DNA from 3 places in the Caballeronia sp. LjRoot29 genome. Region 2 is predicted to be linked to each of the others. Evidence: predicted binding sites of a transcription regulator. Region 2 holds the regulator's gene; each other region holds the start of a gene.
The links. Region 2 encodes LexA, which represses DNA repair genes until DNA is damaged. Its sites were predicted from a motif close to ACTGTATNNNNATACAGT; they were not measured.

Region 1 (4,192 bases), on a different contig from region 2:
ACGCGGTCACCGGTTCTTCCAAAAAGTCGAAATCGCAACCCTTGTTTGCCTGCGTGACGTGAAGCTGATGCATCACGCCAAAGCCGCGTTCGAACGGGCGTTTCGGCGCCTTCCACGCTTCTTTGCGAGCGGCGATTTCTGCGTCGCTGACATCGAGATGAAGGCGTCGGCCGGGGACATCGAGTTCGATCATGTCGCCGTCTTTCACCAGCGCAAGCGGACCGCCAACGAAAGATTCCGGCGCCACATGCAGTACACACGCGCCGTAGCTCGTGCCGCTCATGCGAGCGTCCGAGATCCGCACCATGTCTCTCACCCCTTGCTTCAGCAGCTTCTGCGGGATCGGCAACTGGCCCCACTCGGGCATGCCCGGCGCACCCACCGGACCCGCGTGTTGCAGCACGATCACGGACTCCGCGGTGATATCGAGTTCTTCGCTATCGATGCGCGCCGCCATGTCGGCGTAATCCTTGAACACGACAGCCGGCCCGCGCGCCTTCAGCAGATGCTGCTCCATGGCGGCCGGCTTGATCACGGCGCCATCCGGCGCGAGGTTGCCGGTCAGCACCGCGAGGCCATCGCGTTCAACCACCGGATTGGCACGCTTGCGGATCACGTCGTCGTCGAAGATCTCCGCGCCCGCGATGTTTTCGCCGAGCGTCGATCCGCTCACTGTCATCTGCGTGCCATCGATCAGGCTGCCCAGTTCCACGAGCAATGCGCGCAAACCGCCTGCATAGAAGAAGTCTTCCATCAGGTATTTGCCGGCCGGGCGCAGGTTCGCGAGCACCGGCGTGATACGCGCGAGTTCATCGAAGCGTGCGGTCGTCAGGTCGATGCCAGCACGGCGCGCGACCGCCACGAGGTGCACGATTGCGTTCGTGGAACCCGACATGGAGAGCACGGTGGTGACGGCGTTATCGAAGGATTTCGCGGTCAGGATGTCGGAGGGTTTCTGGTCGATCCAGACCATTTCCACAATCCGCTGGCCCGTCAGCGAGGCGAATTGCGCGTGGCGTGAGTCGACTGCGGGTATCGATGAAAAGCCGGGCAGCGTCAGGCCGAGCGATTCGGTGGCGGTGGTCATGGTCGACGCCGTGCCCATGGTCATGCAATGGCCCGGCGAGCGCGCGATGCCGCTTTCGATGCCTTTCCATTCCTCTTCCGTGATCTTGCCCGCGCGCAGTTCCGCCCAGTATTTCCAGGTGTCCGAACCGCTGCCGAGCGTGCGGCCGTTCCAGTTGCCGCGCAGCATCGGGCCGGCGGGCAGATAGATACTCGGCAAGTTCATGCTGATCGCACCCATCAGCAGGCCGGGCGTGGTCTTGTCGCAGCCACCCATCAGCACGCAGCCATCGAACTGGTACGACTTCAGCAACTCCTCGGTTTCCATCGCGAGGAAGTTTCTGTACAGCATGGTGGTCGGTTTCTGGAACGGCTCGGCGAGCGTCATCACGGGCATCTCGACGGGGAAACCGCCAGCCTGCCAGACACCGCGCTTGACCTCCTCCACGCGTTGCTTGAAGTGCGTATGGCACGAGTTGAGTTCGCTCCATGTATTGACGATGGCAATGACCGGCTTGCCCATGTAATCGGATGGGTGATAGCCCATTTGCGCCGTGCGTGAACGGTGGCCGAACGAGCGCAGATCGTTCACGCCATACCAGCGGTAGCTGCGTAATTGTTCGGGGGTCTTGCGAGGGGCGGTGGGTTTCGCGGGCAGATTCGAGGACAAGCTGGTTCTCCTTGATAGCGCTATCAACACGCTCTTGAATGAGCGAATGGTAACGCTATCATTGGCGAGCGTCCGTCAGGGATTTCACGCATAAGAGGGCGGCTGCGAGCGCAGATCGACGGGATTTCAGCCGCAGGAATGCAAGCGTAAAAACCCTTTGCTTCGACCCGACAGCCCCGTACAATACTGTATATATATACAGTAAAGCGCGGACGAAATGGAACTGCTCAAGAAGCTCGAAGTGCTGGCAGACGCGGCGAAATACGACGCGTCTTGCGCCAGCAGCAGCGCGCCGAAACGCAGTTCGCGAGGTGGACCCGGGCTGGGATCGAGCACGGGCGCCGGTATCTGTCACAGCTTCACGCCGGATGGCCGCTGCGTGTCGCTACTGAAAATCCTCCTGACCAATTTCTGCCTGTATGACTGTCAGTACTGTGTGAACCGTCGGTCCAGCAACGTACCGCGTGCGCGCTTCACGCCTGAAGAAGTGGTGGACCTGACACTGGATTTTTACCGGCGCAACTACATTGACGGCCTGTTTTTAAGTTCCGGCGTCATCCAGTCGTCGAACTACACCATGGAGCAACTCGTTCGCGTCGCGCAGTCATTGCGTGAGGACCACCAGTTCCGCGGCTACTTGCACCTGAAGACCATTCCCGACGCGGATCCGGGACTGATCGCACAGGCCGGAAAATATGCTGACCGGCTAAGTGTCAATATCGAACTTCCGACCGAGATCAGCCTCGAACAGCTCGCGCCTGAGAAGAGTGCGCGCACGATCAAGCTGGCCATGAGTTCAATCCGGCTTGGACAGGACGAAGCGCTCAGCGACAAAAAAGCGCCTAAATTCGCACCCGCTGGTCAAAGTACGCAGATGATCGTTGGTGCAGACGCTACGGACGACCGCACCATTTTGCGTACAGCCGAGACGCTATACGGGTCGTATAAGTTGAAGCGGGTTTACTACTCGGCGTTCAGCCCGATCCCCGACAGTCCTTCCGCCCTGCCCTCGCAGGCGCCGCCGCTGTTGCGCGAGCACAGGCTTTATCAGGCTGATTTCCTGATGCGCGGTTACGGCTTCAACGTGGCCGAACTGTTCGGTGAAGCCGGTTCGTTGTCGCTTGATATCGACCCGAAGCTTGCGTGGGCGCTGTCTCACCGGCATCAGTTTCCGGTCGACCTCAATCGTGCGCCGCTTCGCATGATTGCGCGCGTGCCAGGAATCGGCATGCGCAATGCCCAACGGCTGGTGGAGCTGCGTCGCTCGCGCGCGGTGCGTTACCAGGATCTCGTGCAGTTGCGCTGCTCGATGGCGAAGATCAAGCCGTTTATCGTCACGCAGGATTATCGGGCGCCATTGAAAGACGTGTCGTCGGAACAGTTGCGGCGAGTGCTGACGCCGCCACCTGTGCAGCTCGCGCTGCTGTGAGCGCGCATGTTAGCGAGCGGACATTCGATGCAAACCATCGCCATCGAGAATACGTATAGCGCGTGGCGCGCCGCCGCCCTGCGGATGCTCGCGGCAAACGTGTCCCCGGAAGCCATCGACTGGCGGGTCGACGACTTTGCGCATGGTGCTGCGAACGGTCATGTGGAGCCAACCAGCGGTTCGTTCAATTTCGACGCGAACCAGACCGGCAACGACGAGGCGGTGTCCGCGCCGCGTCCGTTCCAATCTGCCGTGCCGCCGCTGGTAGTGGGTATTTCGAAAACACTTGCGGCCCAACTCAGCGATGCCGCGTTATATCGGGATCCACGTCGCTGGGCGTTTTTGTATAAGGTCATTTGGCGATGGCACCAGGGCGATCGCGCCGTTGCATCGCCTGCCGACGTCGACGGTGCACGCCTGCAGCAAATGGCAAAAGCGGTTCGACGTGACAAACACGACATGATCGCGTACGTGCGCTTTCGCCAGTGCGCTCACCATGCCGCGGGCGAGCCGGAGTACGTCGCCTGGTACGAACCCGCGCACGACATCCTTGCGTGGGGCGCCGAGCGGTTCGCCCAGCGCATGGGCCGCTCGACCTGGCTGATCGCCACGCCGTCAGGCGCTGCGTCGTGGGACGGCGTCACATTGCACCTGAAATACGGTCACACAGAGCGCAGCGCGATTGCGCCCGACGCCGCCGAGGCGCTCTGGCTCGCGTATTACCGCAGCACCTTCAATCCGGCGCGGCTGAATGAGACGGCCCTGCATCAGCACATGCCGGTTCGTTACTGGAAGGGACTGCCTGAAGGCCTGCTGATTCCATCAATGATCAGCGAAGCGAAGAGTGGTGCTCGACGGCTTGCGCAAGCGAGCGGCGTCGGTGCGCTGGATGGGAAAGCCATTTCTGTCGAAGCCGAAGCGGCGCAGCCGTCGCGAACCGCGCCCAGTTCACTCGACGCGTGCCGCCGGTGCGAGCTGTGGCAGCACGCAACGCAGGCCGTGGAGGGCGAAGGTCCGGCGGATGCGCG
Region 2 (4,192 bases):
AGGCGGCGGTTTCGGTGCGGATGGCGCAGCGGCGGCAGGCGCCGGTTGAGCGGGCGCGAGCGGCGGCGCTTGCGCGGCTTCCGGAGACGCAACCACAGCGCCATTGGCCTCCGCCGGAACCGGCGGTTTCTCGCCAGGATCACCTCTTGGCGGTATGCCATTGAGAATAGCCGCCACGCCGTCGGGCGTTGCATACGAATCGACCAGCGGGCCGACTAGCGCCGCGCCAATCATGGCGCCGATTATCGCTAACGGATTGCCGCTTTTCTGTATATCGATTCTTCGGGTCAGCAACTGCCCGACCTGGTCCTTCAGGCTTTCACGTAGCAACGGAAAGTCGACGTACTGATTCACGGTCTGAGCGTCACGGGCGTCGGCGGCACGTTTTAGCCGATCGAGGGCAATATAGGGCGACGCATAAATCACACCGAGAACCGCCACAACAATAACAGCCAACAACGCAATAACAACGGACTTGCTGGTACGGGACAAAGGCATACGCGTGGGGACCTTTTGGCTGATGAGGTAGACGCGGCTCGAAATGCAAGAGTTGTGGCCAAACGAAAGGCCTAACGAGAGACCTTGGACGACTCAACCCTTGAATGGACCGCACCGGCGCCAGAACTATCCCCGCGAATTCACCGCGCCTTAAATATCAGGCGAACAATCCATCTTCAACGCCTGCGCGTTCCTCGTCGATGCAGCGGTCGATCATGCGCGATACCGCTTCGATATTGCCCACCATGATGACCCGCGACTCACCGCGATAAACCCGCACGGGTGCACGTTGCTCGGACTGCGTATGCACCGATGTACTCAACGATACCCGGGCGAACGCCGGTTGCCGCGAGGGCAAGACTGGCAATTCGCTGAAGAGATCAGGCGTGTCAGCAGGTTTTTGTGTCTTGCAGGAAATCAGCGAGCGCAGATGCCGCAAACGGCCAAATTCCCGGAATTGGCGAAACGAAAGCGGTGCGCGTGCTGCCGGCGCAAACGATGCGGATAAAAAAGAAGCAGAAAACAACCGGGCGAATCGTTCCATGATGTTTCTCCGATAACCGATGACAACCGATGAGAATAGGGCGCGCGCCGGTTCCTCGCGAATGCGATGTCCGTCACGCTTTATGGGGCTGGAATTCAAGCGCAGCGCGGCTGGGGAGAACATCCACCGCCGCCCTGCAAATCAGAAATCAACAATCAGAAATCAAAGCTCGCCGGAGCGGATCAACCCGACCGCAATACCTTCCAGCGCAAAGTCGTCGCTGCCTGATGCAACGAAGATATTCTCGTAATCAGGATTTTCAGCGATCAGTTCAACGCCATCTGGGCGACGTTTCCAGCGTTTCACCGTGACGTCGTCGCCGAGCCGTGCCACGACGATCTGCCCGTCCTTCGCCTCGTTTTTCTTCTGTACGGCGAGCAGATCACCGTCGAAGATGCCTGCGTCGCGCATGGAAAGACCGCGTACCTTCAACAGATAGTCCGGCTTGCTGGAGAACAGTGCCGGGTCACAGGCGTAATGCTGGGAGATATGTTCCTGCGCAAGGATCGGGCTACCGGCCGCCACGCGCCCGACCAGCGGCAACGACAACTGCATGATGCTGGCGTGCGGCAACGTGAACTGGTGAGGGCCGTCGTCAAGACTGCCATTAGTCAGCAAACGAATGCCGCGCGATGAACCCGCAGCCAGCTCGATCACCCCTTTACGCGCCAGCGCCCGAAGATGCTCTTCGGCGGAGTTAGCCGAGCTAAAACCGAGTTCAGCCGCGATCTCGGCGCGCGTGGGCGGAAACCCCGTACGTTCGATAGCGCGCTGGATCAGTTCGAAAACCTCTTGCTGCCGCGCAGTCAGTTTGCTCATTTTGGTCACGTGCATTTGCCCCTTTATGGCCGGTCGTCCACTGTATGGATGAACAGATGCCTGTAGTTTTATACAGTATTCGACGCTTTTCAAGCTTTACTTTAAGTTCGACGTCGTCAGAACCACACAGAGGCCCCAAACACGGTGCTCCAGCGGCTCTTTGATGGCCGCAACGCCGCTTCCAGTCTTCATTAGCACTTTTTGATCTAAAAGAATGAATAACAATTATTTTTAATAATGAAAGCCCATCGATAGACTCGGCTGCTCAAACACATAAGACGGGGAGCGGGGCAATGCTGAGTCGGAATTCGGGGTGGGGCGCACGGGCAAGGAAGCTGGTTGCCACGACGGTGATCGGGGCAGCGTCGGCGACCGGGATGATCGTGGGAACGATCTCGCTGGCGCACGCCGACACGTCGTTCCTTAACGTGTCGTATGACCCGACGCGTGAGCTGTACCAGGACTTCAATCAGGCTTTCGGCAAGAAATGGAAGGCTGAAACCGGAGAAACCGTCACGTTCAAGCAGTCGCACGGCGGCTCAGGCGGTCAGGCGCGCTCGGTTCTCGACGGTTTGCAGGCCGATGTAGTGACTCTGGCGCTGGCCTATGACATCGATGCGCTCGCGGGCAAGGGGCTCGTGGCGCAAGACTGGCAGAAGCGCTTGCCGGACAACGCGTCGCCGTACACATCGACAATCGTGTTTCTCGTGCGCAAGGGCAACCCGAAGCAGATCAAGGACTGGCCGGACTTGCTCAAGCCGGGCGTGTCTATCGTGACGCCGAATCCGAAGACATCCGGTGGCGCGCGCTGGAACTATCTCGCGGCATGGGCGTACGCAGAGCATCTGCCGGGTGGCAACGCGACGACCGCCAAGGAATTCGTGACCAAGCTTTATAAGAATGCCGGCGTGCTGGATTCGGGCGCGCGGGGTGCGACCACCAGTTTCGTGCAGCGCGGGCAGGGCGACGTGCTGATCGCGTGGGAAAACGAGGCGTTCTTGTCGCTGAAGGAATTTGGCTCGGACAAGTTCGAGATCGTGGTGCCGTCGGTGAGCATCCTGGCTGAACCGCCGGTCGCCGTAGTCGACAAGGTCGTGGATCGTCACGGCACGCGCAAGCTGGCCGAGGCGTACCTGAAGTATTTGTATAGCGAGGAAGGTCAGGAGATCGCGGCGCGCAACTTTTATCGGCCGCGTTCCACTGCCGTTCCTGCTGCGCTGACGAAGCAGTTCCCGAAGATCAAGCTCTACACGATCGATGATTCCTTCGGTGGCTGGACCAACGCGCAAAAGACGCATTTCGCCGATGGCGGCGTGTTCGATTCCATCTATCAACCGCAGTAAGCGTAATGGTTTGAAAGGCAGCATCGCCGGCGCTCATGCGCTCGCGATGCTGTAGTCGTAAAGAAGTTTGAAACAACACCACGGCCGCATAGACGGCCTGTAATCAACCCGAAGCTCGACCCCGAAGCGCCGTCCCCGCGGCGCGGCGGAACTGGATGATTCACGCATGACGACCTTCACTTTCCGCAAGCCCAGCGCGCTGCCGGGCTTCGGCCTGACGCTCGGCATCACGGTGGCGTATCTGAGCCTCGTAGTGCTGATTCCGCTCGCCGCGACCTTCGCCAAGACCGCTACGCTCGACTGGGCGACGTTCGTGCGCGCCGTTACGTCGCCGCGCGTGCTGGCGTCGTATCGGCTGACGTTTTCGGCGGCTCTCGGCGGCGCGCTAATCAACGCCGTGTTCGGCTTTCTCGTGGCGTGGGTGCTCGTGCGCTACACGTTCCCGTTCAAACGCGTGGTCGATGCCGTCGTCGATCTGCCGTTTGCGTTGCCGACTTCCGTGGCCGGTATCGCGCTCGCGGCCGTGTATGCGCCGAATGGCTGGATCGGCCAGTTTCTCGCGCCGCTCGGAATCAAGGTGGCGTTCACGCCATTCGGCGTGCTCGTGGCGCTGACGTTTATCGGCTTGCCGTTCGTCGTGCGTACCGTGCAACCGGTGTTGGAAGATTTCGAGCGCGAGCAGGAAGAAGCGGCCGCGTGCCTTGGCGCGACGCGCTGGCTGACGTTTCGCCGCGTGGTGCTGCCGTCGCTGTTTCCAGCCATCCTGACAGGCTTCGCGCTCGCGTTCGCGCGTGCACTGGGCGAATACGGGTCGGTGATTTTCATCGCGGGCAATGTGCCGATGAAGTCCGAAATCACGTCGCTGCTGATCATCACGAAGCTCGAACAATACGACTACGCAGGCGCGACTGCGATTGCCGTCGTGATGTTGTGCGTATCGTTCCTGATGCTGCTGCTGATCAACACGCTGCAATGGTTCCTGCAACGG
Region 3 (4,192 bases), on a different contig from region 2:
AAGAAGAAAACCTCGTGCTCGAGTTCAAGCCAAACCCGCCGCAGGACATGTTAATCGCGTGCCTGTGGTCGAAGTGGACAGGCAAAGGCGAGCCGGACTTGTTGTCGTTCGCCGCCGTCACAGACGATCCCCCTGCGGAAATCGCGCTCGCCGGTCACGACCGCTGTATTGTCCCGATCAAGCCCGAGAACATTAACGCGTGGCTCAATCCGGATCCGGCTAACCTGGCGGCTCAGTACGCCATTCTCGACGATCGTCATCAGCCGTATTACGAGTATCGTCTCGCCGCTTGAGCGGAGGAGAACCGCAAATACGTTCAGAGAGCGTAGACGCTTGGACCGCCACTAGAACCTCCATTCAGAAGGACGACTAGGTTCAGTGAGTGAAGTGAACAGCAGCGCGGCCGCGGGACCATTCAAGAGCGAGCGCGTCTGATTGCTTCCACTGCCGTCGCGCTTGCGAGGTCCGCGTAGAGTTCGGCCCACTTGCCAAGGAGCGATGAATCGTCGGTGAGGAACAGGGGGTGTTCCGCCCATACACTGACCATTGGTCCCTTCCAACCCAGTTCGAAAATACGAAGGTCTTCGTCGTCGCTCACGCCCAAATCGACCAGGTCGACGAAGGACGCGAGGTTGTACAGATAGACTTCGAGCGGCTCGATGTCAAAGAGCGCCGCAAGTACCGATGCCGCCCGCTTGGACGCAGCTTCTCGGCTGCCGGCCATCAGGAAAACGATGCGTTCGTCGTTACTGTTGGGCTTACCGAATATCACACGGTATAGGGATGTCCTGCACCGATTGCTTAGTTGCGTGCTCATTTTAATTTTTGTCCTGACCTAATGTCGAATCGTCCAAGGTCGATTGCGCTTCGCCGTCACACGGCCTGGTCAACGTACAATCGGCACAGAGCGGCGCACGTACCTGCTTTGCCGTATCTTCGTTTTTGGAACGGCCGGAGCCATGATCGGTCGAACTCACATCACTAATCATAGAAGAAAACACGACCCACATGACGAACACTGGATACCGCGCCCTGCTGGCGCAACGTGAAGCACTGGAAAAGCAGATTGAAGAGTTGAGAAACGCCGAGCGCGGCGACGCGATCGAATGGATCCGTGAGCAAATGGCCCTATACGAAGTCAAGCCCGAAGACCTCGAGCCACGCAGTAGCCGCGGCCCGCGGAAGCAATCGGCGCCTGTCGCTGCGAAATACCGTGATCCCACATCGGGCGCGACCTGGAGCGGTCGCGGCAAGCCCCCTCGCTGGATCGCGGACCAGGATCGCGACAAGTTCGCTATCACTGACTGATCCTCGCCACGATACCGAGCCTACGATGTTGTCCACACAATTTGTGGACAGCGTTGTGGACAACATCACTTGAAAGCCCATAAGTCGTTGTTGTTCCGACGATTATCGGGCCCGCCTCGATGTGCGCCATGGGCCCCGTCAATCGATCAACGCAGGTTCGGGCTCAGGTGGCTCAGATGGCTTCGTTCCCTTGGGCGCCGGCTTGATCTCGGCGAGGACGGTCTGCCGCAGGTGCTGCTTGACCAACAAAAGCCGCAATTTTTCGATCGCGATCAATTCACCTAGATTCTCTTGCCGCCATGCCTGATGAATTGATTTGAAATAACTGTCGACTTCGTTGATCACACCCCGGCTGAACTGAACTTCCAACACGAGCCGCTCGATATCTTCGTTGCCTCGGTATTTTTTCCAGAGCGAACGGAGTTCTTTTAGGCTCAATGGTGCAAACTCAGGGAGGGCTTTGGCCATCGCATCGATCTCGGTACGAACTATTCGGTGATCGCGGCGTGCTCGAGCGCAGGCGCGGGCAGTTCGACGGTGCGCCGCTGAACGCGACGATGCTCGCTGATCAAGTTGGGCGACGGAAAAAGTTTGACCATAATCGGCGCCGGTGCAGCGGGACCTTTGCGCTTGATCAGTTCGACGGCGACGCCCTCAGCCACCGCCCGAACGGCAAGTCTAAGGGGCGCCGGCGACGAGTCCTGGGCACGCGCCAGCGGCCGCATGACGACAAACAACATCTCGGAACTCAGTGCGGCCAGCAGCAGGCGCCTGAGCGACTCGGCGCGGATATGTTGCTGCCAGAGCACGAGTGCACCGCAGCTGCCTGCTCTCAGGATCTGCTCCGCGCTCCACAGCGCATCGGATGACTTAGCAGTCTTTAACCACATGAGCTTGCTCGGATTTATGCCCATAAAGGCGTAGCCGTGTGCATTGGGAATCTGCTGCGGCGCGATCAGTGCAATCGAGCGCTTATTCGACACCGCCGCCATGGCAGGACCCAACAGGCGCATTTCGCCGACGCCGGCTTGCTGTAAAAGCAACTCGGTCATGGTCCCCAACGGCCAGCCGCCGCCAGGCAGCTCGGCTGATAGTGCGGGGTAACCCGTGTCTACGGTGCGCCCATGGGCGCGCGCCAATTGCGTCCCTCGCCAAAGGCTTGGGTGGATCGATTCGATATGGTTCGGTAAAGCGCTCATGCAAAGTACTGTACATATATACAGCTTTTATAGCCACGAGCAAAAATTAGGTCCAAATGAGATTATGGCTAAAGGCGCCTTTCTCCTATTCCACACCGATATTTGCTTGCAAGTTTCAGGGAGATCTGCCTCTAGTTGGGCCAAGGTGATCAGGGAACGCCACGGGCGTCATGCTGAGCTTAATCCATTGATTATGCAGAAGAATCCGGTAAGGTCTGCTGCACGATTGGCATTTTTTTTGCGTAAAGATGCATCTGCTGCCAAACAACCAAGGACACCACATGCAAATTCTCATACTTGATGATGACCGCGATCTCGCCGTGAGTCTTGCAGCGCTTGCTGAAAAGCTCGGACATGCTGTCACGGTCGCGCACGATTGTGAGACAGCGCGCGCTCTCGCTTACTCACGTCCGTTTGATTTCATCTTGGCGGATGTCGAGCTGCCCGATGGTGACGGCAGAGTGGCGTGTGAGAGCCTCCGTAGCGAAGGAGCTTCGCAAGACGCATATATGATTGCCATTACAGGCCGGGCCGATCTAGGGGACGACGATTTCGCCGCATTCGACGGGTATCTTCATAAGCCCATTACCTTCAATTTGCTGGCGCGGGTTCTGCAAGAGTGGCAAACAGCAGCAGGTTTGTCTCCTACAGCGCCCGGGGCAGCAGAGGGTTTGATTTAGCCGCAGCCTTGCGCTGCAACCTTCTGAAGATGGGGATCAAGGAGATTACCGAGGCGGAGCCACTGAAAGTGGCCTGCTATCTTGGTTTGGTGGCGGGCCGAACCGATGCGTGGCAGATGCATGGCGCGCCGTGCTTGGTTGGAAGACCTTCCTCGAAACAAAACGAAATCGACCGACGCGCCGTGTGGCTATGGAACAGAGTGGTTGAACTTGTCTGTCGACGCTTCGCTCGTGAATGATAATACCCGACAGCATCTCCAGATACTCATCCAACTGAACTCTCATTCGCTGGCAAATTCTTGTCCTACCAAGCGATGAAAATCGTGGGCGGCGGTCCCTAGGATCGCCTTACACATGGCCTGAAATGATCCGACCGAATGCTTTTGTGAGACCGTTCGGACAGTCGCTATGTCAATTGTGTCGTACAGAACCACACCGTTCGAATCGACGAGGGAGAAATCAAATTGCCAGTGGTCAACATCACTGTCGTTGCCGACGCTTGGATAGGCACGATTGAGTACTGCCCGCATCTTTAGTGCCCTGACGATTGTGCTGCCTGCGTAAGACCCACCTCGACGGCATGAAGTTGTTCTGCGGTGAACGTACCTGCGGAAACCGATGACGCATGGTGGTAGATCATTAGTCCGTAGACATCGGCTAAGACTCGCGCACTTGCGCAGAGCGCGGCATCTTCCCCGGTCGCATCGTGAACACGCCAATAGTTTATCGCTGCTTCGACCTGCTCAATCGTATAAACAGTCATAAGACACACCGTCGATCTTCATAAATACTGTATGGATGTACAGTACATTATCGAAAAATTCGGGAGCTGCATAGGTCGCGGTGAAAAAATGATGGCGGGTGCATCGGGCGCGCCTGAGGAACCAAGTGCCGGTGTATTGAAGGCACGCATTGCAGAAGTTGTATCAGCAGCGGTTTCCCCCGAAGCCACCGTTTGGCTCGCCGCGATAAGGAAGAACAAGGCCGCAGCGAACCACCGGCTTT

Region 1: ACSQ83_RS21770 (putative DNA modification/repair radical SAM protein) is a predicted target of LexA. The motif match lies at 1,921-1,938, and genes of this name have one in related genera.
Region 3: imuA (translesion DNA synthesis-associated protein ImuA) is a predicted target of LexA. The motif match lies at 2,515-2,532, and genes of this name have one in related genera.

What each region holds. Positions count from the first base shown of each region.
Region 1 is NZ_CAXUPU020000021.1:40,334-44,525, forward strand. It holds gene araD (L-arabinonate dehydratase) at 1-1,735, opposite strand, end outside; gene ACSQ83_RS21770 (putative DNA modification/repair radical SAM protein) at 1,953-3,164, shown strand; gene ACSQ83_RS21775 (UdgX family uracil-DNA binding protein) at 3,192-4,192, shown strand, end outside.
Region 2 is NZ_CAXUPU020000008.1:34,402-38,593, reverse strand. It holds gene ACSQ83_RS11750 (DUF2939 domain-containing protein) at 1-498, opposite strand, end outside; gene ACSQ83_RS11745 (hypothetical protein) at 656-1,042, opposite strand; gene lexA (transcriptional repressor LexA) at 1,205-1,861, opposite strand; gene ACSQ83_RS11735 (sulfate ABC transporter substrate-binding protein) at 2,155-3,204, shown strand; gene cysT (sulfate ABC transporter permease subunit CysT) at 3,371-4,192, shown strand, end outside.
Region 3 is NZ_CAXUPU020000041.1:11,441-15,632, reverse strand. It holds gene ACSQ83_RS30790 (SOS response-associated peptidase family protein) at 1-293, shown strand, start outside; gene ACSQ83_RS30785 (hypothetical protein) at 416-817, opposite strand; gene ACSQ83_RS30780 (H-NS histone family protein) at 1,009-1,308, shown strand; gene ACSQ83_RS30775 (hypothetical protein) at 1,447-1,776, opposite strand; gene imuA (translesion DNA synthesis-associated protein ImuA) at 1,797-2,507, opposite strand; gene ACSQ83_RS30765 (response regulator) at 2,789-3,187, shown strand; gene ACSQ83_RS30760 (DUF3717 domain-containing protein) at 3,720-3,950, opposite strand; gene ACSQ83_RS30755 (hypothetical protein) at 4,143-4,192, shown strand, end outside.